DNA from 2 places in the Helicovermis profundi genome. Region 1 is predicted to be linked to the other one. Evidence: riboswitches for the same ligand, from Rfam matches in the RefSeq annotation. Region 1 holds a riboswitch; the other holds the start of a gene.
What was found. Region 1 has a riboswitch for cyclic di-GMP ahead of AACH12_RS06620 (GspE/PulE family protein). Riboswitches for the same ligand answer to the same signal wherever they lie in the genome.
Positions count from the first base shown of each region.

Region 1 (16,036 bases):
GTGATGTTTTTATAGAAACCGTTAGATTTACAATACCTGAAGGTTTTAACAATAAACAAATAATTCAGGAATTGGTTAAAGATAATCTTATTGATGAAGAAAGATTTATTGATGTATTAAAGAACTATGATTTTAAGTATAAGTTTTTAGAAGGCATAAATAGAAAATATATGTTAGAAGGATTTTTATTTCCTGATACTTATGAAGTGAAAGTAGGTGCATCAGAAGTAGAAATTATTAATATAATGCTTTCAAAATTTGATAAAGTTTTTAAAAAAGAATACTATAAGCAAATTGAAAAAAGAAATATGAGTGTTAATCAAATTGTTACATTAGCTTCTATTATTGAAAGAGAGGCTAAGTTAAATGAAGAAAAGAAAGAGATTTCTGGTATATTTTATAATCGTCTTAAAAAAGGAATGAAACTTCAGTCTTGCGCAACTATTCAATATGCGCTTGGAGAGGTAAAACCTGTATTATATGATAAAGATTTAGAAATCGACTCTCCCTTTAATACTTATAAAAATGTTGGTCTACCACCTTCTCCAATTGCTTCTGCGGGAGTTGATTCCATTGAAGCTGCGATTTATCCTTTGGATACAAAAAATTTATACTTTAATACGTCAAATTTAGGTGATGGATCACATTATTTTTCAAAAACATATAAAGAGCATTTAAAAAATATAAAGAAATCGAAGGTGAACAGTAATTGAGTTTAATTAAAAGCGAAATTGTAAATCCTGTTATTGAAGAATATGTTAGAAGTTTAATACCTAAAAGAAATGATTATTATGAAAATTTACATGTTTTCGCAAAAGAGAATGGTGTCCCAATAGTGCAGCCTGAAGTTGCTACTTTTTTAGAAGTGATAATTAAATCTTCGAATATTAAAAAAGTTCTTGAGATTGGAACAGCTATTGGCTACTCAACGTCTTTAATAGCCGATGCAATTGATGATTCTCATGGTAAAGTTGTTTCAATTGAAGTAAACGAAGAAACATATAAATTGGCAAAGAACAATATAGAAAATCAAGATTTTAATTGCCCTATTGAATTGAAATTTGGTGATGCTAGAGATGTTTTAAGTAAAATAGATGATAAATTCGATATGATATTTATTGATGCAGCTAAAGGACATTATAAACATTTTTTTGATTTATGTTATGATAAGCTAAAAAATAAGGGAATTGTTATATCTGATAATGTTCTTTATAAAGGAATGATAGCATCGGATAAATATGTTATAAGAAGAAAAAAAACAATTGTAAAAAGGATGAGGAATTATCTTGAATATATAACATCACAAAAGAACCTTAAAACAACTATTATGCCCTTTGGTGATGGTGTAGCAGTGACTTATAAAATGGAGGACGAAAATGAATAAAGTAGAACTTTTAGCTCCTGCTGGAGATTTACAGAAGCTAAAATTTGCATTAACATATGGTGCTGATGCTGTTTATATTGGCGGTCAAATTTTTGGTTTAAGATCAAGTGCTAAGAATTTTACTTTTGATGAGATGAGTCAAGGAATTGCGTTTGCGCATAATCTTGATAAAAAAGTTTATTTGGTACTTAATATTATTCCCCATAATGATGATTTTAAATTACTCGATGAATATCTAAATGAAATAAAAAAACTTGATATTGATGCATTAATTTTATCTGATCCCGGCACTCTTATGTATGTAAAAGAGTATTTACCGGAGAAAGAGATACATTTAAGTACTCAGGCTAACAACACTAATTATTTAAGTGCTAAGTTTTGGCATAATCAAGGTATAAAAAGAGTTATAATTGCTAGAGAACTTTCTTTTAATGAGATAAAAGAGATTAGAGATAATACACCTGATTCTTTAGAAATTGAAGCCTTTGTTCACGGGGCAATGTGTATTTCATATTCTGGTAGGTGTTTACTTAGTAACTACATGACTGGACGTGATGCAAATAAAGGTGAATGCGCACAAGCTTGTAGATGGAAATATAAACTTGTTGAAGAAAAGAGACCTGATGAATATTATCCAGTAGTTGAAGACGAAAGTGGAACATTCTTCTTTAATTCAAAAGATTTATGTATGATTGAACATATACCTGATTTAATCGAATCTGGTCTTTCAAGTCTAAAAATAGAAGGAAGAATGAAGAGTCTTTATTATGTTGCTAATATTATTAGAGTATATAGAGAAGCTATTGATAAATATTATAAAAGTAAAGAAAAATTTAAATATGACCAAAATTGGCTAGATGAAATAAAAAAAGCATCACATAGAAAATTTACTACAGGTTTTTACTTAAAAAAGCCTGATGAAAATGATCAACTTTATTCAAGTAGTTCTTATATAAGAGAATATGATTTTTGTGGTATAGTAAAAGATTATGACGTAAATAGTAAATACGCATTAGTCGAGCAAAGAAACAGAATGTTTATTGGGGATAAAATTGAAATAATAGGACCAAATTATTTTTATCACGAGCAATTAATTACAGAAATGTACGACAAAAATGATAAGCCTATAGAAGTTGCACCTCATGCACAAGAAATAATTAAAATTAAGATAGATGTTCCAGTGAATGAATTTTATATTTTAAGAAAGGAAAAGGTGGAAAACGTTGGAAAATAGGCCGATATTAATAGGAATTTGCGGCGGTACAGGTTCTGGTAAAACTACAGTTGCTAAATCAATATTCAAATCTTTACCTGAAAAAAATATTGCAATTATTGAACAAGATGCATATTATAGGGATCAAAGTTATTTAGAACTTGAAGAAAGAGTGAAAACTAACTACGATCATCCTCTTGCTTTTGACACGGATTTACTTATTGAACAATTAACTGATTTACTAAAGGGAAAAGAAATAGAAAAACCTAATTATAATTTTTCTACTCATACTAGAGAGACTGTAACTACAAATGTAAAACCGAAAGATATAATTATACTCGAAGGTATTATGATATTAGAAGATCAAAGACTAAGAGATTTGATGGATATTAAAATTTTTGTAGATACAGATGCTGATGTTAGAGTTATAAGGCGTATAACAAGAGATATCAAAGAGAGAGGAAGAACTCTTGAATCGGTAATAGGTCAGTATCTTAACACTGTAAAGCCGGCACACGAACTATTTATTGAGCCAACAAAAAAATTTGCAGATATAATTATACCAGAGGGTGGATATAATAAAGTTGCAATAGATATATTAACAGCTAAAGTTAAAAATGTAATTTCAGAAAAATATAAGTAATTAATAGAAAAGCTCTAATGTATAAAGGTTTGTATTAAAACTTTTAGATATTAGAGCTCTTTAGTTTCATAGCTTTTTAGTGTAAGAAATAAGCTTTTAAATCCCTTCCACCAGTTAGGATCCTCAGCATAGATACTATTTAGCCAAAGAAAAGGGTCGACCCCGTAAGGCCTAGTTTTTAACCTAGAATTTATGGTCTGACATGCTATTTTAGTAGAATCTTCAATATCTGTATTATACCTTTCCCAGCTAATGAAAACGTTGTAAGGATTATTTGCAATCCTTTTAGCATATTTATTTGTTTTTGGAACAAAACCTTGTTCTTGACCAGTTAAAGCAAACAAAAGGTATGGATTTATATTATAATCTTTTGATATATTAATAATTGTTGAAAAGTAAGGTTCATTTATTAGGTATGAATTTCTTTTTACTAAATATTTCTTTAGTGATGATTCATTGATTATTTGATATTTAAGAAAATTTGGTATTCCAGGTTTAATCTTAGAATATATAATATTTGATGAATCGACCACTTCTTTTTCATAAGTTTCTTTACTTATATTAAAAATAGAATTCAATTCTAAAAATGATATATCATATTTATTTGGATGCTTACTTATACTAGAAAAAATAAATATTGAAGCAAATAAAAATATAATTAAAAGCGTCGGTACTGATAGTTTATTGAATCTAATTTTGTTTATAATATAAAGTAGATTGAAATGGAAATTAAATTTTTTATTGAAATATTCATCATTTGTTTCATTGGTGATTCTATGAATATTACTATGTATATTTATATCAGAAGTATCACTAAAAATTTTCTCATTTTGTGAAGTTTGACTTATAAGTATTTTCTTAATTAATTCACTTGTAGGTACAATATTTGTACTTTTATTAAACCACTTAAGTATCATATTGATTTTTCTTTCTACTGGCAACTCTATATGTAAAAGATAGTTAAAAATAATGTATTGAGTGATTTCGTTATTCTTGTAGATAAATTCATTTAGAATGCTGTTTTTAATCTTATTCCTAAAAGAATAATCAATTCCAAATAAATTGTTATTTATTATTTTATTTAATTCGGTAGATAAAAGATTAATTTTATCATCTTTAGATGCAAAACTATATTGATATTCAATATTTTTCTTGATTTGACTAATTATAGTTTTAGATAAAATAACATTTTTCTTCAGTTCAATTAAAGCTTCATTCATTTTATCCTCCAATTTACTTTACTATTAACATTATATATGAAAATTAGAGAATTTAAAATATAATGAACATTAAAAATAAAAAATTACACATATAAATGTCTTGATTGAACTAGGTAAAATATGTTAATATATTATGAGGTGTTTTTTTTATGGATTCAAAAACGGAAATGATTTCACTACTTGGTCATCCAGTGTCACATAGTTTCTCGCCAATTATTCATAATAAAATTTTGGCTGAATACAGTATTAATGCTTTTTACAATGCACTTGATATATTACCATCTGATTTGAACGTAGCAATTATGGGTTTGAAAGCTTGCAATATTAAAGGAATGAATGTAACTATACCTCATAAGGAAAAAATCGTTAAATTATTAGATTGTGTTTCTGAGGAAGCAAGTAAAATTGGCTCAGTGAATACTATAGTGAATGAATCGGGTAAGCTTAAAGGATATAACACTGATTATATAGGTTTTATAAATTCTCTTATTATTAATAATATTGAATATAAAAAGAAAAAAGTTGCTCTTCTTGGTTACGGAGGAGCGGCAACTGCTATATTATATGCTTTAAACGAAAACTTATGTGATTGCCATATATTTGTTAGAAATATTGAAAAGACAAAATCTAAAATTGATCAATTAAAATATGAGTTGTTTACTGGTGTAAATATTAAGCCTTTAGAAGAATTCGATTTAACAGCATATTCTTATGATATTGTAATTAATTCTACTCCATTAGGTATGGGAGAGTTGATTGATATATCTCCAGTTTCATTAAAAAATGCTAATGTAAATTGTCAAGTTGTCGATATTATATATAATCCAAGTGAGACAAAATTTTTAAAAGAGGCTAAAAAATACAATTTGAAATATATTAATGGAATCGATATGCTAATAGAACAAGCGCTTGAATCTTTTTTTATGTGGACAGGTATTAGAGCAGATAGAAATGTTGTTATATTGGAATTAAAAAAATTAAATATTTTATTTTAGATCAAGTGATGTATTATTTTAAATGGACGCCTATATAATACTGATGAAGTGGCGTAACCGACTAATCGTAATTGATTAGTTTTTTTTGTTTTATTTTAATTAATTAATACATATAATATTTTGGTTAAACCTTATAGAAATGAAAATGCGGATTTTAAATATATTAAAATATATTTTAATTTAGCTTTATTATTAAATGAGAGTGGTGAAAGCATGGCTTTAAATAAAATTGCACATATTAGACTAGGCGATTTATTAGTTAAGGATGGGAAAATAACTTCCGAACAATTACAAGTAGCACTTCAGGTGCAAAAGGAAAAAAAATCTAAACTTGGTAATGTCCTTATAGAATTAAAATATGTAACTAATAATGATATTCTTGAAGTTCTTGAACTTCAACTTGGAATACCAAGGTTGGATTTAGAAAGATATATTGTGGACCCAGAAGTTCCTAAAATACTATCAGAGGATTTTGCAAGGAAAAATTTAGTTCTTCCAATTAAAACTGATGGTAATATACTTACAGTTGTTATGGCGGATCCGTTAAATATAATATTGATTAATGATATTGAAATTATAACAGGTTATAGGGTGGACCAAAAGGTCGCTCTTGATTCAGAAATTACAAATGCAATTGATAAGTACTTTAGTAAAAATAAAGCAGAAAAAGCAGTTGAAGAGTTTACTAAAGATTTAGAACTTGGGGATAATAATAGTATTGATAAAGAGATATTAAGGGAAGTAAATAAAGCTCCTGTTGTTAGATTAGTTAATACAATTATTCTTCAGGCAGCACAGCAAAATGCGAGTGATATTCATATTGAACCAGAGGAAGACTATTTGCGAATTAGGTTTAGGGTTGATGGTGATTTATCAGAAATTATGAGGCCGTCAAATCAGACGCATGGTGCTATTATAACTCGTATAAAAATAATGGCTAAGATGAATATTGCTGAAAGAAGAAAAGCTCAAGACGGAAGGATAGAAATGGTTGTAAATAACAGGGACTTAGATTTAAGAGTTTCTTCTATACCAACTATTTATGGAGAAAAAATTGTAATCAGAATTTTAGATAGAAGCACTTTTTTGCGTGATAAAACAGAACTGGGCTTACTAGAAAAGTCTTTTAAAAACTTTAATACATTATTAAAAAATAAAAATGGAATTATTTTAGTTACAGGTCCGACGGGTTCAGGTAAATCTACAACACTTTATTCAATGTTAAGTGAATTAAACAATGACTCGAAAAATATTCTTACTATTGAAGATCCTGTTGAGTACAGAATGAAAGGTATTATTCAATCTCAAGTTAATGCAAAAGCAGGTTTTGATTTTTCAAATGGTTTAAGATCTTTTTTAAGACAAGATCCAGATATTATTATGGTTGGTGAAATTAGAGATCATGATACCGCAGAAATTGCTATGAGAGCTGCCATAACAGGCCATTTGGTTATTAGTACTCTTCATACTAATAGTGCAGTTTCAACAATTTTTAGATTGATAAATATGGGTATAGAACCTTACCTTGTTGCATCTTCTATAAAAGGAATCATAGCACAACTATTAGTTAAAAAAACTTGCGAAGAATGTAAATTGCCTTACATCCCAGATGAAATTGAAAAAAAAGCATTGGGGATTAGGGATGATGAAAATATAGAATTATATAAAGGTATGGGTTGCAGTAAGTGCGGTGGAACTGGATTCAAAGGAAGAATTGCTATTTATGAAATAGTTATGATAGACCAGTATGCGAGGAAACTAATTATTAAAGGTGCTTCAATAGATGATTTGGAAGATTATGTTAGAAAAAGTGGCAATGATAGTATTCAAGATAATTGTAGACAACTAGTTCTTAATGGCGTTACGACTTTTGGAGAATTTATGAAAATTACTCATTCGTTTGAGGAATAAGGGTGGATATATGGATATTAAAGATTTATTAGGAGTTGCTTTGGAGTATAAGGCATCGGATATACATTTTACTGTTGGAATTCCTCCTGTATTTAGAATAGATGGAAAATTAATTAGACTAAAGGATATTGGTCGAATTATGCCTGACGACACAAAACAAATAGCTGATCAGTTATTCGATGATTATACTAGGAAGGTCTTTGAAGAAAATGGGGAAGTCGATTTTTCACATTCAATTATTGGAATAGGAAGATTTAGAGTTAATATATTTAAGCAAAGAGGGAGTATTAGTTTAGCTCTAAGAGCAGTTCCTCTTGAAGTTCCTACTACTGAAGATCTTAAACTCCCTGATATTATAAATAAATTAGCTGATAATAGAAGAGGATTGGTTTTAGTTACAGGACCAACAGGATCTGGTAAATCAACTACACTCGCTGCTATGCTAAATCATATTAATCAAACAAGAGGTGAACACATTCTAACACTTGAAGACCCTATTGAATATTTGCATAGACATGGGAAAAGTATTGTAAATCAAAGAGAAATACATCATGATTCAAAATCATATGCAAACGCTTTAAGAGCAGCTTTAAGACAAGATCCGGATGTTATTTTAATAGGTGAGATGAGAGACCTTGAAACTATTTCAATTGCAGTTACTGCAGCTGAAACAGGTCACTTAGTTTTTTCTTCACTTCATACAATTGGTGCGGTAAGTACGATTGACAGAATAATCGATGTTTTTCCACCAAACCAACAGCAACAGATTAAAGTTCAACTTGCTTCTGTTCTTCAAGGAGTTGTATCACAGCAACTTATAAAACGTTTAGATGAAAAAGGTAGGGTTGCAGCTATTGAAGTAATGATTGCAAATGCAGCTGTAAGAAATCATATTCGTGAAGGAAAAGCACATATGATAATGAATAGTATACAAACAGGAAGAAAAGATGGGATGATTTCTATGGATACTTATCTTTCAGAGTTATATAAAAAGAAGCAAATTTCTTACGATGAAGCACTTTCTCATAGCATTGATAAAGATATGCTAATGAGGTTAATATAGAAAAAAGTTATACAAATAAGCGGGTGATTTGTTGTCAAAATATCATTATTCAGGAAAAACTAAACAAGGTCAAAATGTTAAGGGAACAATGGATGCTGAGTCAAGTAGCGAGGTTGTTGTAGCTCTTAAAAGACAAGGTATATTTCCACTTAAAGTTGAGAAAAATATTACTGCAAAACGTGATATTTCAATAAAATTGTTTAAGAAAAAAATAAAAGTAAAAGATGTAGCTATATTTTGTAGACAGTTTCATACAATAGTTAGTTCAGGAATTTCTTTAATAGAATGCCTTGATATATTGAGAAAGCAAACTGAAAATAATCAATTTAAAGAAATTATCTCCGATATGTACGAGGATGTGCAAAAAGGAGTTTCCCTTTCTAAAGCGATGCAGTCCTTTAAAAATACTTTTCCTGATATTTTAATAAATATGGTACATTCAGGAGAAATATCTGGTCAACTTGATACAATAATGAAGAGAATGGCAGAGCATTTTGAAAAGGAAAATAAAATTAATAATAAAATTAAAGGAGCGATGGTTTATCCTATTATCCTAATTGTTATTTCTTTTATAGTTTCAGGTGTCTTACTAGTATTTGTACTGCCAGGCTTTATTGGTATGTTTGCAAGTTTTAATGTTGAACTTCCACTTCCTACAAGAATGCTTCTGGCTTTTGGTGAAATTATAAAAAAATATTGGTATATTATTTTAGGAGCTATTATAGGACTAATATTTTTCTTTAAAAGATTTATTGGAACTTATGAAGGAAGACTTAAATTTGATAAATTCAAACTTCATTTACCTGTTATAGGAAAAGTTAATAAAAAAATTGCAACTTCAAGGTTTGCAAGAACACTTTCAACAATGTTATTAAGTGGTATATCTATAATAGATGCACTGGAAATTGTTATTAAAGTTATGGGAAATGCTTCAGTTTCTGAGAAGATAACTGAATCACTTGAAGGTATAAAAAAAGGTGAGGGTGTTGCCCTACCGCTTAGTAAAACCAATATTTTCCCGCCTATGATGATATCAATGATTGAAATAGGTGAAGAAACAGGCTCTTTAGATGAACTACTTGAAATGAGCGCTGAGTTTTATGATGAAGAAGTTGAAATTGCAATTGAAGGTATGATTCAAATGATTAATCCAGTTATATTACTTTTTATGGCTGCTGTAGTTGGAACGATTGTAATGGCGATTGCACTTCCAATGTTTGATATGTACAATCATTTACAAATGTAAAAACTGTAAATTATATGGTTTTTATGGTATAATTAGTCTTTAAAAGGCTTTGCTTTTTAAAATAAATATTAAAAATATAAAGGAGAGGGATTATGTTAAAATTTTTCGGAAAGAGATTAAGAAACAAAAAAGGATTTACTTTGGTTGAATTACTTGTAGTTATTGCAGTACTAGGTATTATAGCAGGAATTGCTATACCAAAAATGACAGGTGTTACTACTATGTTTAAGGATAAGGCGGATGTTGCTACAGCTGAGAATATACTTAGACAAGCAGAAGTTATGGTTCAATCGGGTAATCTTACTGATACAGCAACAACTACTGAGAGACTAATGACTACAGGTGATGGTAGTGAATTTGGAGAAGCAATAACATCGACTCCTCAAAGTATTGCGGGTACTTTTATTATTACAGTTGTTGACAATGCAACTGCAGGATACGATATCGTTGTTTATAAATCTACTGATGGAACGATTGCAAAGGGTACTGAATTAGCTAAAAAAGAAGGAGTTACTGTAATTGACTAATATTTAGGAAGTGTTAGAGTGAATAAAAAACAAATTAATAAGAAAAAAGGATTCACTCTAATTGAACTTCTTTTAGTTCTTTTGGTTATGGCAGTGCTCTTTGGCATTGCCATACCTAAAATGATGGGTCTTACGGATATTTTTAGGTTAAAAACAGATAGAGAATCAGCTAGAAATATTGTTAGTAAAGTGAATACATTAGTTGAACTAGGAATTTACGATTTGTCAGAAATGACTGCTAATAAAACTAGTCTTGACTATATTACTCCAGGAAAAACTCCTAATGATTCAAGTGGTGAAAAGTTTTATCTAGGAGAAGAAAATTCTTTGTTTTTATCAAAGAGATATAAGGGTGATTCTTTTAATATTTCTCTTATAAGAGAAGGCACTAGTCCAAATTTTACTTATTTTATTGAAGTGAAATATAAGGATCCACTGCATACAGAAGTGCTTATAGAAAAGCAGAAGTTAGCAAATCCAGTAAAGTAGGTATAGTATGGAATATTTAATTATTTTTTTATTTGGTATATCATTTGGAAGTTTTTTTAATGTTTGTATTTATAGAATTCCAAAAAAAATATCAATTATAAAACCAAATAGTCATTGTTTTAACTGTAAAAAAGAACTTAGATTTAAAGATATGATTCCTGTAGTTGGTTATTTTTTAAATAAAGGAAAATGTAACTACTGCGGGGCTAAATACTCGATTAGATATTCATTAGTTGAATTACTTTCGGGCCTATTATTCGTCTTAGCTTTTATTAAATTTGCTTATACTTTAGAATTTTTCTTTGCTGTGACTATTATTTCCCTATTACTTATTATTACTTTTATTGATTTTGATCATATGGAAATACCTGATTCACTAAATATCATTATTTTTATAGTTGCAATAATTCATAATCTTATATATAAAGAATTTTCACCAATAGAACTTATTATTGCATTTTTAATTGGTGGTGGAATATTCTTAATTATAGCTTTAATTGGACCAATGGGTGGAGGAGATATTAAACTGATGGCTGCTCTTTCTATATTCTTTGGACCAATTTACATTGTACTACTAATGATACTTTCTTTTATAGTAGGTGGAATTATCAGTATTTTACTACTTATTACAAAAAAGAAAAACAGAAAAGATTACATACCTTTTGGACCTTTCATTGCTTTTTCAGCAATGTTACTTATTTTATATGGCCCAAAATTATTACAATATTACTTAAACATAATTGGTTAGGAGTAAAATGTTTTCTAAATTAATTAAAAAGAAGTTAAAAAAATTTAATATAAATACTTGTGGATACACTTTAATAGAATTAGTTATTGTAATTGCTTTAATTGGACTCGTAGCTGCTCCTATGATGATGTCTTTTACAACAGGATACAAACTTTTTCAAACTGAAAATAGTTCAAATGATAAAATTTCTGAACTTAGATCCTTTGTAAGTGAGTTTGATAGTATTATTAGAAAAGCTGATAGAAAAGATATTTTCGTAGTAGGAAATATAGTGACTATTAAAAACAATAAGTATTATTTGGAAAACGGAGATTTTATTCAAGAAAATACATTAAATAATGAAAAAAGAGTAATGACAACTTCTATTAAGAGTTTTAAAATTGATAACCAAGTGATTGATGAAAATGGGAATCTAGTTTCAGCAGATATTAGTATTTCTATAGATGATAAAGATAAAGATTTTGTTATAAATACATCTTTTTATATAAGGGGTGATTAATTTGGCTAAAGATATAATATGTTTAGATATTGGAACTAATCAAACAAAGATAATATATGGTAATTTAAAAAATAATTCAATTGAGATTAAGTCATATTCAATATATAAAAATTCTGAAAAATATATAAATCTTGATGGAAGTTTAAATATAAACGAAGTTGTACCTAAACTACTGAATCAATTAAAAAAAATGAAAATTAAAAATAAAAATCTAGCTTTAAATCTTCCAAATAATAAAGCTATAGTTAGAACTAGGGAACTTCCTAAAGTTAAAATAAAGGAATTAACTGAAATTGTTAAATTTGAAGCTGAACAGTTTTTGCCATATAATATTGATGAATTTATGGTTGATTATAAAGTTATTTCTGATTCTGATGAAGATGAATCTTTAATAAACGTGCTTATTATTGCTCTACCTAAAGAAATTGTAAACAACCATTTAGAGGTAGTTGAAAAGTCTAAAAACAAAATTTTTCTTTTTTCTCCTTATACGGATTCTATTTATAAATATGCAAAGCAAAATCTTGTATCAGAAAATAAAAATATTTTAATTGCTGATATTGGTGAAACTAACTTAAAAATGAATGTATTTCAAAGCGAAAAATATTTTGCAAGTATTAATGCAGACGTAGGAATAAAAGATCTTGTAGAAAACTTTTCGAATAATAACAATGTACCACTAGAAAAAGCCAGGGACATTTTATTTGGAAGGATTGAATTTGATATAGAAGAGATAAAGACTAATAATGATTTACCTATAGATAGAGATTCTAATGAACCAACTAATAAGATGGCTTCATTATCTGAAGCTTTAAAAAGAGTAAAGGGAGAAAATGCGGAAGAAAAAAATGAAGAAATAGTAAATAAAAATAAGATTGATTTTAGTAAACTTGAAGTTATTAGAAAACAATTTGAAAATATGGGAAGTATTAATGAAGTTTCAACTGAAAAAATCGAAAAGAAGTTTTCAATTAACGAGGTATACTACGATATTTATAAGGAAATAAATAGAATGGTTGATTTTTATAGGACGAGACGCTTTGGAACTTCTATAGATGAAATTATTTTATGTGGTGGTGGAGCAAATTTAGTTAATTTAAAAGGTTACTTGTATGAAAATTTTATGATTGATGTTAAAACAGTAGCAGAAGCTAGAATAAATAATACTAATATTAATAATTCTGATTTCAATTTACTTGTATCATCAATAGGGGCAGGGTTGGTATAGATGAATATTAATTTAAATAAAAACAAAAATTCTACTAGTAATATTTCTAATAATGATTATTTATCAAAAACTATTAATCTTTTGCCACATACTTATATTAAGAAAAAAAAGAATAACAGATACTACTTTGTGGTTGGTATATGCGTTTTAGCATTTACGCTTTTTTCAATTAATTACTTAAATCAATTGATTAAAATAACCAACTGGTATGACAAGGAGATTTATAGTACAAAAGCATCTGATAATTACTCAGGTTTAATAGAGAAAATAAATAACTTATCTGAAGAAAAAAAATCTCAAGATTTATTATTTGTACTTAAAAAACGAATTGATGCAAAAGTGAAACTTGTAACAGAAATTGAAAATACAAATAAGTCTATTGTTTACATTATTAATATAGTTGAAAAGGAAATACCAAAAAGTGTTATCTTTAAAAATATGAATGTAAATTCAACGAAAGACATTACTATTAGTGCTATTGCAGATACTAATGAACAAATTGCTGAATTTATATATAATTTGAAAAAATTAAACTATTTTGATGATGTTTTTGTTGATTCTATTAGTGACATTGCATATGTAGAAAGCGATGGAAAAAAAACAAGGAAACTAAGTTTCAATATTATTTGCAGTTATGGAGGTGAATCTATTGAAGCTAACAAATAGGGAAAAAATGTTACTAATTGTACTTGTGCTTGCTATTGTTGGATTTGGAATTTATAGATTCCTACTTACACCAATAGTTGACAAATATCATTCTACAAAAGATATTTATGAAAAAAAGATAGTTGAACTTCGTTCAATAGAGAGCAACATCATGAGAAAATCTGATATGGAAACGCTTATTTCTAATTTTAAAAATAAAGTTAGTGTTTTAGAAGAAGCTCTTCCACCTGTGATTCATCAAGAAGAAATCGTTGTTTATTTGGATAAGTTAGTTAATGATAATGATCTTTTAGTATCTACGATTTCTTTTGATAATGGAACAACAGATTTTAAAAAGACAAATGACGAAGAACCAATTGATAGTATTTTAAATGAGTATTCTAAATTTGTTGAATCGACGAATATTAATTCTAATATGAATAAATACAAAAACAAAACATACGATGAAAAAGTTAAAAGAGATTACAACGAATTTTCTGTAAATATAAGCATTGGCGGAAAATACGAAGATGTCAAATCTTTTTTACAAACAATTGAAAAAAATAATAAAAAAATTGTTATAGCAAATATTTCTTTAGTTAAAGATACGGAAGATGAAGCATCAGTATCAGGAAGTATTGAACTTTCATTCCCTTATTTTTATGATAATGAAATTTTAAAAGCAATAAATTGGCCTTATAATGGAGACTATGGAAACGATAATCCTTTTAAGTATAAGGTATATAAAGGAGCAACTCTAGGAAGTACAACTACTAATAATTCAAGCACTTCATTGATTACAGACATAGTAAATAATGCAAATACAGGTGCGAATTCTAATAATGCAGATACTACGACTGGAAGTTCATCTAATACTCCTTCATCTTATTACAGTAATTCGGATTTCTTTATAGATTTAAAACCAAGTTCTTCTGATTCTCCAACGCTTTCAATTGGGAAATCACCGCTTAGATACACTGCTTTGTTTGCAGACAACACTGGCACTGAAAATATTTATTTGAAACTAAAACAGGAAAATGGTAAATATTATTATCAATATGGAACATCACTTCAATCATACCCCTCTGGTGATGGATATGATTTACTTGAACCTTATAATATAAAAGATAAAGAGGTTGTAATTGAAATATCATCTCAACCGAGATTGCCTTTGAATGATAATTCAAGTGCACTTCTAGTTATTACAAATGAAACGGATTTAAAAATTTCTGCACATGTTTACAGCGATGATTTATTAAAACCTAGGATTCAAATTTATAGCAATCTTGGTGAATATAAGTTATACTCTCATAATCAGTAGGTGATAAATTGAAAAACAAAAAAGGATATTCTTTACTAGAACTTATTATAGCAATGGGGCTACTAGCATTATTAGTTGGCCCATTTTTATCAGTATTTATTGATTCATTAAATGTAAATAAAATGTCGGATAATACTGTAAAAGCTGATTATTTAGCGCAAAAATATATGGAAGATTTTAAAGAAAGTTCTCTTCCTAGCAATCCAATCACTCATTATACTGAAGATAAATATGATATTAGTGTAACTTACGAGCATAAGAACAGCGATTTAAAAGATGAAAATACAACTACAATAAATACTTTTGATAATTCAATACTTGAGACTGCAAATGATAGTTTTAATTATTTTGATGATAATGGTATTTTAAGAATTAATAATAATATTCTAACTCCAATAGCTAGTGGAACTGTGGACAATAATACTTATGTATTAACTTTAAATGATAGTAATGCATCGAATATATCGGAAATATTTACCTATAATTCAAATGCATCTATCGTAAATGTAAATGCAGGTGAATATACTATTACAAATAATAAATTTGTGCTTGAATTTGACCCGAATGAAAGTTTTGATTCGTTAAATTTGCCAACGAAGATCAATCTTCATATTGTAAATAATTCAAAATTCAATATTTTTGTTTATTCATATGATGATAATTATAGTTTAATGGATTTTACTTTTGAAAACAATTCTCCATCTACAGATATAAATTTTGTTGATAGCTTAACTAAAACACCAGTAGTGAATACTAATAATGATAATTTTTACCAAGTAATCATAGAAGTTTCTAAAAATAACTTTGTATATTCTAGATTAATTTCAGGCGTTAAAAAGTAAAAGAGGTGTTATTTTGAATAAAATTTTGAATGCTTTATCAAATAAAATAAATAATAATTATG
Region 1 covers NZ_AP028654.1:1,501,467-1,517,502, forward strand. The annotation lists gene mltG (endolytic transglycosylase MltG) at 1-713, shown strand, start outside; gene AACH12_RS06595 (O-methyltransferase) at 710-1,384, shown strand; gene AACH12_RS06600 (peptidase U32 family protein) at 1,377-2,618, shown strand; gene udk (uridine kinase) at 2,608-3,240, shown strand; gene AACH12_RS06610 (hypothetical protein) at 3,291-4,460, opposite strand; gene aroE (shikimate dehydrogenase) at 4,610-5,455, shown strand; cyclic di-GMP riboswitch class II at 5,445-5,527, shown strand; gene AACH12_RS06620 (GspE/PulE family protein) at 5,669-7,366, shown strand; gene AACH12_RS06625 (type IV pilus twitching motility protein PilT) at 7,377-8,429, shown strand; gene AACH12_RS06630 (type II secretion system F family protein) at 8,461-9,675, shown strand; gene AACH12_RS06635 (type II secretion system protein) at 9,768-10,202, shown strand; gene AACH12_RS06640 (prepilin-type N-terminal cleavage/methylation domain-containing protein) at 10,221-10,691, shown strand; gene AACH12_RS06645 (prepilin peptidase) at 10,699-11,439, shown strand; gene AACH12_RS06650 (prepilin-type N-terminal cleavage/methylation domain-containing protein) at 11,447-11,938, shown strand; gene pilM (pilus assembly protein PilM) at 11,940-13,166, shown strand; gene AACH12_RS06660 (PilN domain-containing protein) at 13,167-13,832, shown strand; gene AACH12_RS06665 (hypothetical protein) at 13,816-15,132, shown strand; gene AACH12_RS06670 (prepilin-type N-terminal cleavage/methylation domain-containing protein) at 15,141-15,974, shown strand; gene AACH12_RS06675 (hypothetical protein) at 15,988-16,036, shown strand, end outside.

Region 2 (16,036 bases), 750 kb from region 1:
GAAATGGATGAAGTTGAACTTTATGTTAATGGAACAGGTAATTTATTTAATTCTCCAGAGTTTAAAAGTATTGAAGAGGCAAGTGTTTTGCTTAATATTTTTGAAAACAAAAAAGATTTATATGAATTGTTTGCAGATGTTTCAGAAAGTATTTCTGTCAAAATTGGTTCAGAACTTTCCATTAAGGAATTTAGTGATTGTAGTATGGTAGCAACTTCATATAAATTTAATGGAGAATACATTGGCAAGATTGGTGTTATTGGTCCTAAAAGAATGAATTATGATATTGTTATCAGTGTTGTAGATTATATAAGAGAAACTTTATCTGAAATTTTCTCTGGAATATATTTATAAAGAGGTGTAGAATTTGACAAGTAAAAAAAATGAAAAGATAAAAGAAGAAATTCTTGAAGAAGAATTGAAAAATTCCTTAGAGAATGAAGCTAAGGAAATTGACGAAGCTGAGAAATTAAGCGAAGAAAAGATTGATGAAGAAATAGAAAAAAACACTAAAGAAAATGATCAGGAACTTTCAGAAGTTGATAAACTAAAAAAAGAACTTGCCGAAACAAAAGATAGCTTTTTGAGACTAAATGCGGAGTATCAAAATTTTAGAAGACGTGCTACTACAGAAAAAGCAGATATTTATAAATATGCCAACGAAAAATTATTTGTAGATCTTCTTCCAGTTGTAGATAATTTTGAAAGAGGTTTTTCTAGTATTGACCTTGAAGAAAATCCAGCATTGCTTGAAGGAATTGAATTAATTAAAAAAAGTCTTATGGACTTTTTAGATAAAAATGGAGTTAAAGAAGTAAAAGCACTTAATACTCCTTTTGATCATGATAAGCACCATGCTGTTATGACAGAAGAAAAAGAAGGTGTTGAGGCGGATATTGTTATTGAAGAATTTCAAAAGGGATATGAAATGAATGGTAAAGTGATTAGACATTCAATGGTAAAAGTATCTTGTTAATTAATTAAAAAGGAAATTAAAACATAAGGAGGAAATAAAAATGGCTAAAATTATTGGTATTGACTTAGGAACTACAAATTCATGTGTTGCAGTATTAGAAGGTGGAGAATCAACAGTTATCGCTAATGCAGAGGGAAATAGAACTACACCTTCAATAGTTGCATTTACAAAAAATGGTGAAAGATTAGTTGGTGAAACTGCCAAAAGACAAGCAATCACTAATCCAGATAGAACAATCAGTTCAATTAAAAGAGAAATGGGTAAAGATTATCATGTTGAAATAGATGGTATTAAGCATTCTCCTCAAGATATTTCGGCAATGATACTTGCTAAATTAAAAGCAGATGCTGAAGCGTATTTAGGAGAAAAAGTTACTGAAGCAGTTATAACTGTTCCGGCTTACTTTACAGATGCTCAAAGACAAGCAACTAAAGATGCTGGTAAAATTGCAGGACTTGAAGTAAAAAGAATTATAAATGAACCTACCGCTGCTTCATTATCATATGGTATGGATAAGACTGAAAAGCAACAAAAAATTATGGTTTATGATCTTGGTGGTGGAACATTTGACGTTTCTATATTAGAAATTGGTGATGGAGTATTTGAAGTTTTAGCTACTAATGGTAATAATCATTTAGGTGGAGATGACTTTGATAATAAAATAATTGATTATCTTGCAACTGCATTTAATAAAGAGAATGGAATTGATTTAAGAAATGATAAAATGTCACTTCAAAGATTAAAAGAAGCTGCAGAAAAAGCTAAAAAAGAGTTGTCAACTACTCAATCAACAAATATTAACTTGCCTTTTATTACTGCAACTGCAAATGGACCAGTTCATTTAAATATGGATCTTACAAGAGCTAAATTTGATCAACTTACTTCAAGTTTAGTTACTGCAACAGAAGAGCCAATTAAAAAAGCTATGAAAGATGCTGGAGTTACTGCTAATGAAATTGATCAAGTTATTTTAGTTGGAGGTTCAACAAGGATACCTGCAGTTCAAGCCTTAGTAAAAAAATTAACAAACAAAGATCCTCACAAAGGAGTAAATCCTGATGAGTGTGTTGCTCTTGGTGCTGCAATACAAGGTGGTGTACTTTCTGGAGATGTTAAAGATGTTCTTCTTTTAGACGTAACTCCACTTTCTCTTGGCATTGAAACTATGGGAAGTGTATTTACTAAATTAATTGAAAGAAATACAACTATTCCTACTAAGAAGAGTCAAATATTCTCAACTGCTGCTGATAATCAAACTGCTGTAGATATACATGTTCTTCAAGGTGAAAGACCAATGGCAAAGGACAATTCAACAATGGGAAGATTCCAATTAGATGGAATTGCTCCAGCTAGACGTGGAATTCCTCAAATTGAAGTTACTTTTGATATAGATGCAAATGGAATTGTACATGTAAGTGCTAAAGATATGGGAACTGGAAAAATGCAACATATTACAATCACTGCATCGACTAACTTAAGTGAAGAGGAAATTGAAAGAAAAGTAAAAGAAGCTGAAGAATTTGCTGAAGAAGATAAAAAAATGAAAGAAAAAATAGAAGCTAAAAATAGTGCTGATTCATTAATTTATGAAACAGAAAAAACTTTAAAAGAGCAAGCTGATAAAGTAGAAGAAGCTGAAAAAGTTAAAGTTGAAGAAAAAATTGAAGAACTTAAAAAACTTATGGAAAGTGAAGATGGAGAAGCAATTAAGAAAGGCGTTGAAGAACTTACTGAAGCATTTAGTCCAATCGCACAAAAAATATATCAGCAACAAGCAACTGATGAAGCAGCAGCTAATCAAGCAAATGGCGGCGGCGAAGCTCCAAATGATGATGTTGAAGATGCAGATTATGAAGTAGTAGATTAATATTTTTTAAAGACACCTTAATTGGTGTCTTTAAGTGATATAATACTACGATAAAGAGAGGCGGGAAGACTTGAGTGATAAGAGAGATTATTATGACATTTTAGGTGTTAGTAAAAATGCTGATGAAGCAGAACTAAAAAAAGCCTATAGAAAATTAGCTATGAAATATCATCCAGATAGAAATCCGGATAATAAAGATGCTGAATCAAAATTTAAAGAAGCAAATGAAGCTTATGAAATATTAAGTGATAAGGAAAAAAGATCACTTTATGATCAATTTGGACATGCAGGTGTAAATCAAAATGCTGGCGGCGGAGGATTTAGTGGCGGTGCAGGTTTTGGCGGATTTGAAGATATTATTAATGAAATGTTTGGCGGTGGATTTGGTGGATTTTCGTCTTCGTCTAGACGAAATGGTCCTAGAAAAGGAAATGATGTTAGGGCAGATATTACATTAACTTTTGAAGAAGCTGTGTTTGGATGCGAAAAAGAAATTGAATTCTATCGTACTGAAGAATGTCCAACTTGTGGAGGAGAAGGTGCTGAACCTGGATCTAAGACGACTACTTGTACTAAGTGCGGAGGTTCAGGTGAACTTAGATATTCCCAAAGAAGTTTATTTGGAGAATCAATTTCGGTTAAAAAATGTGATGTATGTCAAGGAAAAGGAAAAGTATTTGAAAATCCTTGCCATACTTGTAAAGGAAAAGGAAAAGTTAAGAAAAAGAAAACTATTAAAGTTAATATTCCGGCAGGAGTTTATAATGGTGCTCAGTTAACCCTTAGAGGAGAATCTGATCTTGGAACAAAAGGTGGACCTAGAGGGGATGTTTATGTAGTTATAAGGGTACTTTCTCATAAAATCTTTAAAAGAGATGGAGAAGATATTTTCTTAGATATTGATATAACTTTTGCTCAGGCGGTTTTAGGAGCTGAAATTACTGTACCAACTTTAGATGGTAAAGTTTCATATAAGATAACTCCAGGAACACCTAGTGGTAAAACATTTAGGTTAAAAGGTAAAGGTGTTCCAAACTTAAACGCTTATGGTAGAGGTGACCAGTACGTTAAAGTAAATATTGTTGTTCCAAAAAATCTTAATGGAAAACAGAAAGAAGAACTTAGGAAATATGCACTTACAATGGGAGAAGACCTTTCAAAAGTTGGTGGAAAAGATAAAGGTATATTAAATAAATTAAAAGATGGGTTGAAAAAATAAGAAAATTTCATGTTTATGCGCTTCGCTTCACAGCTTTGCTGTAAGGCGCGCTTCGCATAAACATGAAATTTTTGCCTTTTTACGAAAGGGTATATATCCTTGCAAAGATATAGTGCTTATAATAATATTTTGGTGTATCAAATAGAATTTTCCAAGGTAATGCGCTTCGCTTCACAGCTTTGCTGTAATGTGCGCTCCGCATATACATGAAATTTTTGCCTTTTGGCGAAAGGGTGATATATTCTTGCGACGATATAGTGCTTATAATAATATTTTGGTGTATCAAATAGAATGTTCCAAGGTAATGCGCTTCGCTTCGCAGCTATGCTGTAAGTGTCTTAAGTATATACATCTATAATTTTGATGTATATTTTTTTTGTTTTATGATATATTATATATTTATCCGATGCCTTAGAGTTCTAATACCCCCACTACTTAAAAAAGTGGGGGATAAAGAACTCTAAAAAGGACCTAGATTATGTTTTCTAAGAGTATATATGGAGGTAGTTTAATGAAGTGGTATCAAGTAATTATTAAAACAAAAACGGAATCAATTGAAGTAATTAATGGTATTTTATATGATGTTGATGTAGATGGAATTGAAATTATAGATCCTAATGATGAAATTTATTCTGATTCTTATAAGGGTGATTGGGATTATTTCGATAAGGAAAAAGTTGAATTTGAATATAATGGCGCTATTATAAAATGTTATTTTGAGACAGATGATATTGAAGATATTTTGAGTATAATAAAAGAGAAAGTTGATTCATTAAAAAATGAAGGAATTGATTGTCATATTGATGAAGTTAGCGCGGAAGTTGTGAAAGATACTGACTGGGCAAACGAATGGAAAAAATATTATGAAACATTTAAAATAGGAGAAAATATTGTTATTAAACCTTCTTGGGAAGAATATAATTCTAAAAAAGATGAAATCGTTATTGAAATAGATCCAGGTGGTGCTTTTGGTTCTGGTACACACGAAACGACAAGTATGTGTGTAGAATTTATAGAAGAATACATTAAAGAAAATAGCTTTGTATTTGATATTGGTTGCGGGAGTGGAATTCTTGGAATCTCGGCAGCAAAACTAGGTGCGAAAAAGGTTATTGCTGGTGATATTGATTCAGAAGCAGTAAGAACAACTACAGAAAATGTTAGAATTAATAATTTAGAAAATATTGTTGAAGTAAAAGAAGGCGACTTAATGGAAGTTGTAAAAGGGAAAGCAGATATAGTTGTAGCAAATATTATAGCAGAGGTTATTGCAATGCTTTCGGTTAATATTCATAAATTTTTAAATAAAGATTCAGTTTTTATAGCATCTGGTATTATTAATGGTAAACTTGATATGGTTCTCAGTGCACTTAAAGAAAATGGATTAGTCGTTTTAGACACTAAAACTGTAGGAGAGTGGTCTGCTATAGTATCAAAACTTGGTGAAGATAATGAATAGATTTTTTATTAAAAAAGAAAATGTTTCTGATAATATAGCTACAGTAAGCGAAAAAACTGATGTAAACCACATCCTTAAGGTGCTAAGAATGAATTTAGGAGATGATGCTGAAATATGTGTTTCTTCAGGTGAAGTGTACCTTGGTGAATTGCAAAATATTACAAGTGAAAGTGTAGAATTTCGTATTATTGAAAAAATAGAGAAAGTTTATGAATCACCAATTAATATAGATATATATCAAGGTTTACCAAAAAGTACTAAAATGGATTTGATTATTCAAAAAAACACGGAACTTGGAGTAAAAACTTTTACTGCTGTAAATTTTGATAGATGTATAACGTTTTTTAAAGATAAAAAATCAGAAAATAAAAAAATAGAAAGATGGCAAAAAATAGCTGAAGCAGCGGCTAAGCAATCGAAGAGAACTTATATACCAAAAATAAATGAATCTATTGATATGGATAGATTAGTTATACTTTCTAAAAATTATGATTTACTTATTATTGCATATGAAAATGATGAAGATACAGGCATTAAAAAAGTTTTTAGTGATATTAAGTCAAAAAACATAGATTCTAAAAAAGTTGCAATTGTGATAGGACCAGAAGGTGGGTTCGAAGAAAGTGAAATTGATATTTTAAAGGAACTAAGTAATTCATATATTATTAATTTGGGAACTAGAATTCTTAGGACAGAAACTGCAGGCTTTGTTATATCATCGATAATTCAATACGAAATTGGTGATTTGGGGTAAATTGAGGAGATTAATATGCAAAATTATAAAATGACAATAGCATATGATGGTCATAAATATATGGGTTTTAGTAAGAAAAAGAATAATCCATCTAAAAGTATAGAGGGAAAACTTGAAACAATATTATTAAAACTTTACAATCAGGAAATTGAAGTAATTGGGGCTATTAACACTGCGGCTGGTGTTCATGCGAGAGAACAAATAGTTAATTTCAAAGCACCAAATGGAAGCTTTAAAAAAAATGAAATACATGAATATTTTGAAAAATATTTACCTGATGATATTATAGTTATTAATGTTGAGAAAGTTGAAGAAAGATTTCAAAGTAAATATCTAGTTAAAAGTGCAACATACGAATACCGATTGTGGAAAAATAATGCACAAAATCGTCCTTTATTTGAAAGAAACTATGTGAACTTAATGGTTCAAAATTTAAATGTTGGATTAATGAAAAAGGCTGAAAAATATATTGAAGGTGAACACGATTTTTTAGCCTTTACTACTAATAGGAAGGTAAAAAATCCAGTTAAAAAAATATTTTTGTTAGATGTTAAGGAAACAAATAATGAAATAATTATAACTATTAAGGCAAATAGTTATTTGTTAAATATGGAAAGATTAATTGTAGGTACTTTAATACAAGTTGGATTAAAACAACTTCCTTTAAATTCTATTGAAAATGCATTTATTTCAGGAGAGCTAAGTGATGTTGGGCATAAAGCAATGGCGGGAGCACTTTGTCTTGTTAAAGTGGAATATTGATTTAATGCTAATTATTTACATTGATTTATAATAAAAAAATTGTTAATATAAATAAGAAAGTAAAATGAATTTTAAATATGGAAAATTAAATATCGGCAAACTTACTGAAAAGTGAGGACGCAAAACTAAAGGACCTAAAGTGAAGACGATGGTAGCCAGTTGCAAAAAAAACTACTTCAGCTTATTTTGAAGTAGTTTTTTGTTATGAAGGGAGTAAAAATGGTATATATAATTGATAGAAAACACGAAAAAGAAATAAAGCAAAGAATTAGAGAAGATTTAAAGTATATGATTAATTGTGTTGATGATAAAAGAATGAATAGATTTACTAAAATTATTACATTGTGTAAAGAATATAAGGTATATTTTGATGAAATTAATCTTGATACTTTTAAAAAACATTTTGATAAGATAATTTTAAGCTCTATGGAAAAGTGTGATTACAAAGTTAAAATTGATTTAGTTTTAGCCGAGATTTTATTAAATGAAACAAAATTTTATTATAAGTAGTATAATAAAAAATATGTTTAGCTAAAAAATTTTAAAAAAGAAAGTTGGTGAAGTTGCAATGGAATTAGTTAATAATGCTAGTATAAAAAAAATCATAGATGATTTGCAATTTGATAGTAATTTATATAAAAAAATTTATGATAATAACGAGATCTTAATTTTGATTTGGAATAGTGACGGAGAAATAATATTTACAAATGAATATTTTTTGGAAAAATTAGGTTACAGCAAAGAAATTATTGGAAAAAAGTGGACTGAGTTTTTAATCCCTGAATTTGAAAAATTTAGAATTACAAATATGATTTCAAGATTAAAAAAAGATGGAAAATTTCATAACCACGAAAATCAAATAAGGACTAAATATAATCATATTATTGATGTTTTGTGGAGTAATAGCCTTATTTTAGATGAATCCATTGATGATTTCGCCGTCGTTTCAATTGGTATAATTAGAGAAAAACATATTGATAATAAAATAAATGAATTTGAAATTGTTGATCCTATTACAAAACTCGGTAACAACTATACTCTTAGGCGTGATGTTGTTGATTTATACAATGCTGGAGTTGATTTTACCCTATATTTAATGGGACTTGATAATTTTAAATTACTAAATAATATACATGGACATAAATTTGGAAATGAATATTTAATGAAAATTGCTGACGAATTTAAAAATATTAGTAACATTGGAGCATATAGGGGTTATGGTGATGGTTTTATATTTATTGAAAAAACTACAGATTATAACGATATTATAAAAACTATTGATCGAATAAATAAAATTGTAAATAAAAAAATTACACTTGAAAATTTTGATTATTCTACAACATGTAGTGTTGGAATAACAACATGTTCAAAAGATGGAAGCAAAATAGAAGAGCTTCATCAGGATTCTGATATAGCGCTGAATGAAGCAAAAAAAAGAGGTAAAAATAATCACGTTTTTTATAATATAAGGTATAAAACAAAAATTAAAGAAGAACAATTATTATTTGAACTAATTAATAAAGCAATAGCCAGAGATGAATTTAAACTTAATTTTCAGCCTATTTTTAATATAGAAACAAAAAAAATTAAAGATTTTGAAATATTATTAAGGTGGCCGTCTAATCCAACAAGTAAAAAGAATATTGGGTATATTATAGGACTTGCAGAAAAAACAAACCAAATAATCGAGATTGACAAATGGGTTGTGGAGAGGACATTTAGTAGTATTAAAGAAGTGGCAAATGATAATGATAAAATAAAATTTTCCTTAAACATATCCACAAAATCATTTTATTCTAATGACTTTATTCAGTATTTAAAAGATATGATAGATGTTTATGGAATTAACCCTGAGCAAATTATAATTGAAATTACTGAATATTCTATAATAAGAAATGTAGATACTGCTTTCAAAATTATGAAAGAATTAAAAAAAATAGGATTTATAATGTCGCTTGACGATTTTGGTACGGAATACTCTTCTCTTAATTATTTAAGTAAACTACCTTTTGATATATTGAAACTTGATAAAAGTTATATAGATAGGATCGTAAATGAAAATAAAGCATTTATAATTGTAAAATCTATTATTAATTTGTCGAAGGAATTAGGTTTAATTACTATAGCAGAAGGTATAGAAACAGAAAAACAGCTAAGTCTGCTTAAAACTATGAAATGTGAACTTGGCCAAGGATATCTAATTTCTAAACCATTAAATAAAGATGAGATGTTAAGTATAATATAATAAAATTTGAAAAAACTTTCTCCTTGTGATAGATTATATTCATTGTAAGGAATTTGGTGATATGTTTTTAAGGAGAAAATTGTCGTGGATATAAAAAAAGAAAAACAAATTAATGCATATATAAAAGAAGAAAAATTTATTATTAAAGATAAAAGAAGAAAAAGCGTTCATATACACACTCTAGGTTGTAAAGTAAATCAATATGAAAGCGAAGCTATGGCAGAAATGTTTGAAAAAAGCGGGTATGAAATTGTTGGTAAAGATCAAATAGCAGATATTTATATTATTAATACGTGCACAGTAACAAACTTAGGTGATAAGAAATCAAGGCAATTTATTAGAAAATCTAAGAGAAATAATCCGGATGCAATTATTGCTGTAGTTGGTTGTTATTCTCAGGTTAACCCCAATGATATTAAAAATATTGAAGGTGTAAATCTAATACTCGGAACTAATGAGAGAAAAAAAATTGTAGAATATATCGAAAATCTAAAAGAAAATGAAGTTAAATGTCTTGTATCAAATATTATGGAAATAAAAGAATTTGAAGAAATTAAGATTGATGCAATTAAGGAAAAAACGAGAGCGTTTATAAAAGTTCAAGATGGATGTAATCAGTACTGCACATATTGTATCATTCCATATGCAAGGGGAAATATTAGAAGTCGTAGTCCTGAAAATGTAATTGCAGAAGTTAAAAGGTTAGTTGAACATGGATACAAAGAAATCGTATTAACAGGGATTCATATAGCTTCTTATGGAAAGGACTTAAAAAACTTTTCTTTGATTGATCTAATAGAATTAGCTGATAAAGTTGATGGCCTTGAAAGATTAAGAATGAGCTCTGTAGAACCTAGACTTTTTGAAAATGATTTTATAGAAAGACTCAAAAAAGTAAAATCATTTTGCCCACATTTTCATCTGTCGCTTCAAAGTGGGTCTGATGGAGTTCTAAAGAGAATGAATAGAAAATATACTTCCAAAGAGTACTTAAATACAGCTAATCTGATTTATTCAAGTTTTAATAACGCAGCTATTACTACTGATATTATAGTCGGATTTCCTGGTGAAACAGATATGGAATTTGAAGAAACTTTAGAATTTGTGAAAAAAGTTGGCTTTAGCCAAGTACATGTATTTCAATATTCTCCAAAGGAAGGTACCAAAGCCGCATTAATGGAAAATCAAATAATGAATAGTATTAAACATAGTAGAAGCGAGAGCCTTATTGAACTTACAAAGAATCTTGAAGATAAATTTCAAAAAAATATGGTAAATCAAAATTTAGAAATTTTATTTGAAGGATATTACGAAAAAAACAAGAAGTATGTGGAAGGTATATCTAAAAATTACCTTAGAGTAATTGTAGAAAATAGTAAAACTTTAAAAGGAAAAGTTTATAAAGTAAATATTGTTGGTATAAAAGATGGTATTTTACTTGGAAAACTTATATAGCGTAAAAAAAAATAAGAGGTGATAATTTGAGCGATTGTATCTTTTGTAAAATTGTAAATGGAGAAATTCCATCAAAAAAAGCTTATGAAGATGATAAAATTTTGGCTTTTTATGATTTGAATCCAGTTGCGCCAGTACATATTTTAATAGTTCCCAAAATTCATATTAATTCAATTGTTGATTTAGATTCAAAGTCTATAGAATATGTAACTTATATTATGACAAAAATTAAAGATCTTGCAAAAGAACTGGGTGTTGATGAAAGTGGATTTAGGTTAGTTACCAATGTTGGTGACGATGGTGGGCAAACTGTTGAACACTTACATTTTCATTTGGTAGGTGGCAGACCACTTGAGTGGCCTCCTGGTTAAAAAATGTTATATAATTAGCAAAAAAATATAAATTTACTTTAAAAAAATTCTTGCTTTTTATGAATATTTATTGTATAATTACCTAGTATTCTGTGAATATCCCACTGTAATTGCGGTTTTTCCGTAATCAGAATGCAAGTAACACACGGGGGGAGGGAATAAAAAATGGCAGGAATTAAAGTTGGTACTACGGAATCAATTGATAGTGCACTTCGTAGATTCAAAAAAGAAACTTCAAAATCTGGGGTTTTAGCTGAAATCAAGAAGAGAAAGCATTATGAAAAACCTAGCGTAAAGAAAAAGAAAAAATCTGAAGCAGCTAGAAGAAAAAGCAAGAAAAATTCTTTCTAGGGGGTGATTTGAATGTCCCTAAAAGATCAATTAATGATTGATTTAAAGGATGCTATGAAACAAAAAGACGTTATTAAAAAGACTACTGTTACTATGCTTCGTTCTGCTGTTAAGCAGGTAGAAATTGATAATAGGGTAGAACTTAGTGATGATGATATTATTGAAATCATAGCAAAACAAATAAAGCAAAAAAAAGGTGCAATAGAAGAATTTTCGAAAGCTGAAAGAACTGATTTAGTTGAAGAAGCTGAGAAAGAAATTTCTGTTTTATCTAAGTATTTGCCTGAGCCTATCTCCGAAGAAGAATTAACAAAACTTATTATGTCTGCAATTGAAGAAGTAAATGCTACTTCGATGAAAGATATGGGAAAAGTAATGAGTATAGTTAATCCGAAATGCGTTGGTAGAGCGGATGGTAAAACAGTGTCTTCACTGGTGAAGAAAATGATAAATAATTAATAAGTACAACATAAAAAGCTGATTTTATCAGCTTTTTTTATTTTTTGATAAATTATAATATTCATAGTATATTATTTATCAAAAAAATGATATAATTGAGTGCTAAGACAAGGAGAATATATGGTAAATTTAGATATTGAAAATTCACAGAGTGCATATGAAATTGATGAAGTTATGATTAAAAAGCTTACTGAAACTGTTGAAATGGCAATTTGGGTAGAGGGTTTAGAAGAATTTAATATTGAAGTTAGTATGAATATCGTAACAAATGAAATGATAAAAAAGCTTAATAAAGAGTATAGAAATATAGATAGTGTTACAGATGTTCTTTCGTTTCATCAATACGATAGTATAAAGGATTCTGATGAACTAGATGAAAATTTGTTTTTAGGTGATATTGTGATAAGTGCTGAAAGAGCCTATGCACAGTCGATAGAATATAATCATTCTTTTTTAAGAGAATTATGTTATTTAGCAGTACATAGTATGTTTCATTTGTTTGGATATGACCATATGAATGAAATTGATAAAAAAGAAATGAGAGAGCTGGAAGAAGAAACATTAAAAAAATTAGGGATTAATAGGTGATTTATGTTTAGAAAAATTTATTTGTTGCTGCTAATATTTGTTATAGTTTTTGCGTCATCTGCGTGTCAAAATGCTTCAAGTATTGATGTAAAAGATAATACAAGTAATGATGTGAATTTAGAGAAAGACAATAAGTTAGACAAAGATAGTAGTGACAAGAAAAACCTAAAAGAAGTTATTGTAATAGAAGATAAAAAAACTGAAAAAGAAGAAGACACTGTTCAAAGTGAGGCTTCAAAAGAGAAAACTTCTACTGACAGTGAAGTTAAAGTGAGTACAAAGAATTCAGTTGACAGTAATACTAGTGAAAAAGAAAAGTCAAAGCTTAGTGGACTTTTATTTGATAAAAGTGAGCTTGAGAAACGACCTGTAGCAGTTATGCTTGATAATCAGTACTACGCTCGTCCACAGTCAGGACTTAGTGAAGCTGAGGTTGTTTATGAAATTTTAGCTGAAGGGTTAATTACCAGATATATGGCAGTGTTTTATGGCAATGCGCCTAAGAGGGTAGGTCCAATTAGAAGTGCAAGACCTTATTTTATAAATAAAGCGTTAGAATATGATCCTTTATATGCACATGTTGGTGGTTCGCCTGCAGCTTGGGCAGACCTTGTTAACCTTAATGTAGCAGACCTTGATGGCTTAAGTGGAAACGGGATGTATAGAACAAGCAAAACTAATAAAAAACCACCTCATAATACTTATTCTTCAATTTCCGCTCTTAGAAAAGCTGGTTCAAACAGAAAGTATAGATTAAAAGGTAACTTTGATTTTTTTGAGTTTTATAGTAAAGACGAGAAGCCTATTAATAGTGAGCAAGCAAATTATTTAAAAATAGTATATAAGAAATCTTCAAGTTCTGATAAAACTGGATATTATGTTGAATTTAAATATGATAAAGATTTAAAAGAGTACTATAGATACGTTAATGGTAAACATCATATTGATGAAGCAAATGGAGAAAATTTAACAGCCAAAAATATTATTGTGCAATTTGCTAAACATAAAGTTATAGATGATAAAGGCAGACTTAAAATTGATGATTTAGGAAAAGGCGATGCATATTTACTTACAATGGGCGTAAAAACAAAATTGACATGGAGTAAAAAAAATAGAGAATCCATGACAAAGTTTTATGATAAAGATGGGAAGTTAATTGAGTTAAACAAAGGTGTGACTTGGTTTGAAGTTGTACCGAAAACTATAAAACTTGGATGGTGAAGATAATGGATTACAAAGAGTTAGTGAGAAAAGCTTATGAAGTTCGTGACAATGCGTATGCTCCGTATTCAAAATACAAAGTAGGAGCTGCTCTATTAACAAAAAACGGAAAAATTTATTTAGGATGCAATGTCGAGTGTGGGTCTTTTGGAGGTACAAATTGCGCTGAAAGAACAGCTCTATTTTCAGCTATTGCCGATGGTGAAAAAGAATTTACAGCAATTGCAATAGTAAGTAGTAGCAACGATTTTACTTATCCGTGTGGGATTTGTAGACAAGTATTAATTGAATTTGGAAAAGATCTTGATGTAGTTATTGCAAAAGATATGGAATACAAAGTATTAAAATTAGGAGAATTATTACCGCATTCTTGGACAAGTGAAGAATTGTTATAGAAAAGTCTAGTGCTAAAGTAAAAGGAGAATTTATGGGATTTAAATCAGGATTTGTTACCGTTGTTGGTAGACCAAACGTTGGAAAATCAACGTTGATAAATAAAATTTTAGGCGAGAAAATCGCGATTATGAGCGATAAACCTCAAACTACAAGAAATAAAATACAAGCAATATATCAATCAGACAATTCGCAAGTAATATTTATAGATACACCAGGTCTTCACAAACCTAAAAATAAATTAGGTGAATTTATGGTTTCAACTGCTTATGAAACAATTAAAGAAGTTGATGTAGTATTATTTTTAGTAGATGAGTCAACTAAAATTGGGCTAGGTGATAAATATATTCTTGAAAAACTTAAAATGTCAAGAACTCCTGTTATTTTAGTAATTAATAAAATGGATTTAATTAATCCAGAAAATTATATAAAAATAGTTGAAAATTATAAAGAATATGATTTCATTGAAGAAATAATTTCTATTTCTGCACTTAACAATATTAATGTTGATATTTTATTAAATATGGTTAATAATTTACTTCCTGAAGGACCTATGTACTATCCATCAGATATGATTACAGATCAACCGGAAAAGGTTATTGCCGCGGAAATTATAAGAGAAAAATTACTCCATTATTTGAATGATGAAGTTCCTCATGGAGTAGCTGTAGAAATAGAAAAAATGAGAAAAAGAAAAAATTCTGATATTGTAGATATTAATGCAACAATTATTTGCGAAAGAGAAACGCATAAAGGCATTATTATTGGAAAAAATGGTAGGAAATTAAAAGGCGTTGGGAAAAGCGCTAGAGAAGATATAGAAAAATTACTTGGTTCTAAAGTATATCTTGAAATTTGGGTAAAAGTAAGACAAGGTTGGAGAGATAACGATTCACATCTTAAAAACTTTGGATACAATAAATAAAATTTGGAGGTGGGCAATGAATGCAATAATTGATGAAAATATTGATGATATTATTGATTTTATTAAAGAGCACTTTGAAAATAATAGAATTGATGAAATAAAAAATATTATTGAAAAAATGCATCCAGTTGACCTTGCAGATGTTTTAATGGAGCTTTCCGATGAAAATCGTTTAAATTTTTTAAATTTATTATCTTGGGAAGATTCAAGTGAAGTCTTATCTGAACTTGGACCAGAGTCTTTTAGCGAAGTATTAGAATTACTTGGAAAAGACAAAAAAACTTATGTTCTTGATAGAATGAGCCAAGATGATATTGTTGATAAATTAGGTGAACTTGAAGAAGATAGAAGAAAAGAAATCATTGCATATTTGGATATTGAAAATGCTAGAGATGTAAGAGAACTTCTTGTTTATGATGAAGATACTGCCGGTGGTATAATGACTAAAGATTTTATATCTTTAAAGTCAGATTATACAATTTACAAGGCAATAGAAACACTAAGAAAAACTGAGGTTGATAATGAAACTATTTATTATGTATATGTAACTGATCTTGAAGAAAGATTAGTTGGAGTAATTTCGCTTAGAGAATTAATTATTGCAAAACCAAATCAATTAATTTCTGAAATAATGAATGAAAATGTTATTAGCGTAACTACCTCTGATGATCAAGAAGAAGTTGCTAGAATAGTTTCTAAATATGACCTACTAGTAATACCAGTTACGGATAATGATGGTGTATTATCCGGGATTATTACAATGGATGATATAATAGATGTAATTGAGGAAGAAGCTACTGAAGATATATTAAAATTTGCAGGCTCTTCAGATTTAGAAGATTTTGATGAAGAAAATTTTGGTATGAGAATTTTAATGTCAGTTCGTTCAAGGCTACCTTGGTTAATTATTACACTTTTTGGTGGACTTTTTACTTCACACATTGTTTCTAATTTTCAAGGTGTGATTAATTCTAACACTACTCTAGCAATG
Region 2 covers NZ_AP028654.1:2,251,269-2,267,304, reverse strand. The annotation lists gene hrcA (heat-inducible transcriptional repressor HrcA) at 1-354, shown strand, start outside; gene grpE (nucleotide exchange factor GrpE) at 368-976, shown strand; gene dnaK (molecular chaperone DnaK) at 1,017-2,843, shown strand; gene dnaJ (molecular chaperone DnaJ) at 2,914-4,062, shown strand; gene prmA (50S ribosomal protein L11 methyltransferase) at 4,574-5,521, shown strand; gene AACH12_RS10165 (RsmE family RNA methyltransferase) at 5,514-6,275, shown strand; gene AACH12_RS10160 (tRNA pseudouridine synthase A) at 6,291-7,037, shown strand; cyclic di-GMP riboswitch class I at 7,122-7,204, shown strand; gene AACH12_RS10155 (hypothetical protein) at 7,257-7,547, shown strand; gene AACH12_RS10150 (sensor domain-containing protein) at 7,606-9,282, shown strand; gene mtaB (tRNA (N(6)-L-threonylcarbamoyladenosine(37)-C(2))-methylthiotransferase MtaB) at 9,367-10,737, shown strand; gene AACH12_RS10140 (histidine triad nucleotide-binding protein) at 10,764-11,108, shown strand; gene rpsU (30S ribosomal protein S21) at 11,274-11,459, shown strand; gene AACH12_RS10130 (GatB/YqeY domain-containing protein) at 11,472-11,918, shown strand; gene ybeY (rRNA maturation RNase YbeY) at 12,039-12,506, shown strand; gene AACH12_RS10120 (DUF3048 domain-containing protein) at 12,510-13,727, shown strand; gene AACH12_RS10115 (cytidine deaminase) at 13,733-14,122, shown strand; gene era (GTPase Era) at 14,155-15,045, shown strand; gene mgtE (magnesium transporter) at 15,062-16,036, shown strand, end outside.
Region 2: it holds a riboswitch for cyclic di-GMP, as region 1 does, so the genes downstream of both, AACH12_RS10155 (hypothetical protein) here and AACH12_RS06620 (GspE/PulE family protein) in region 1, are expected to answer to the same signal.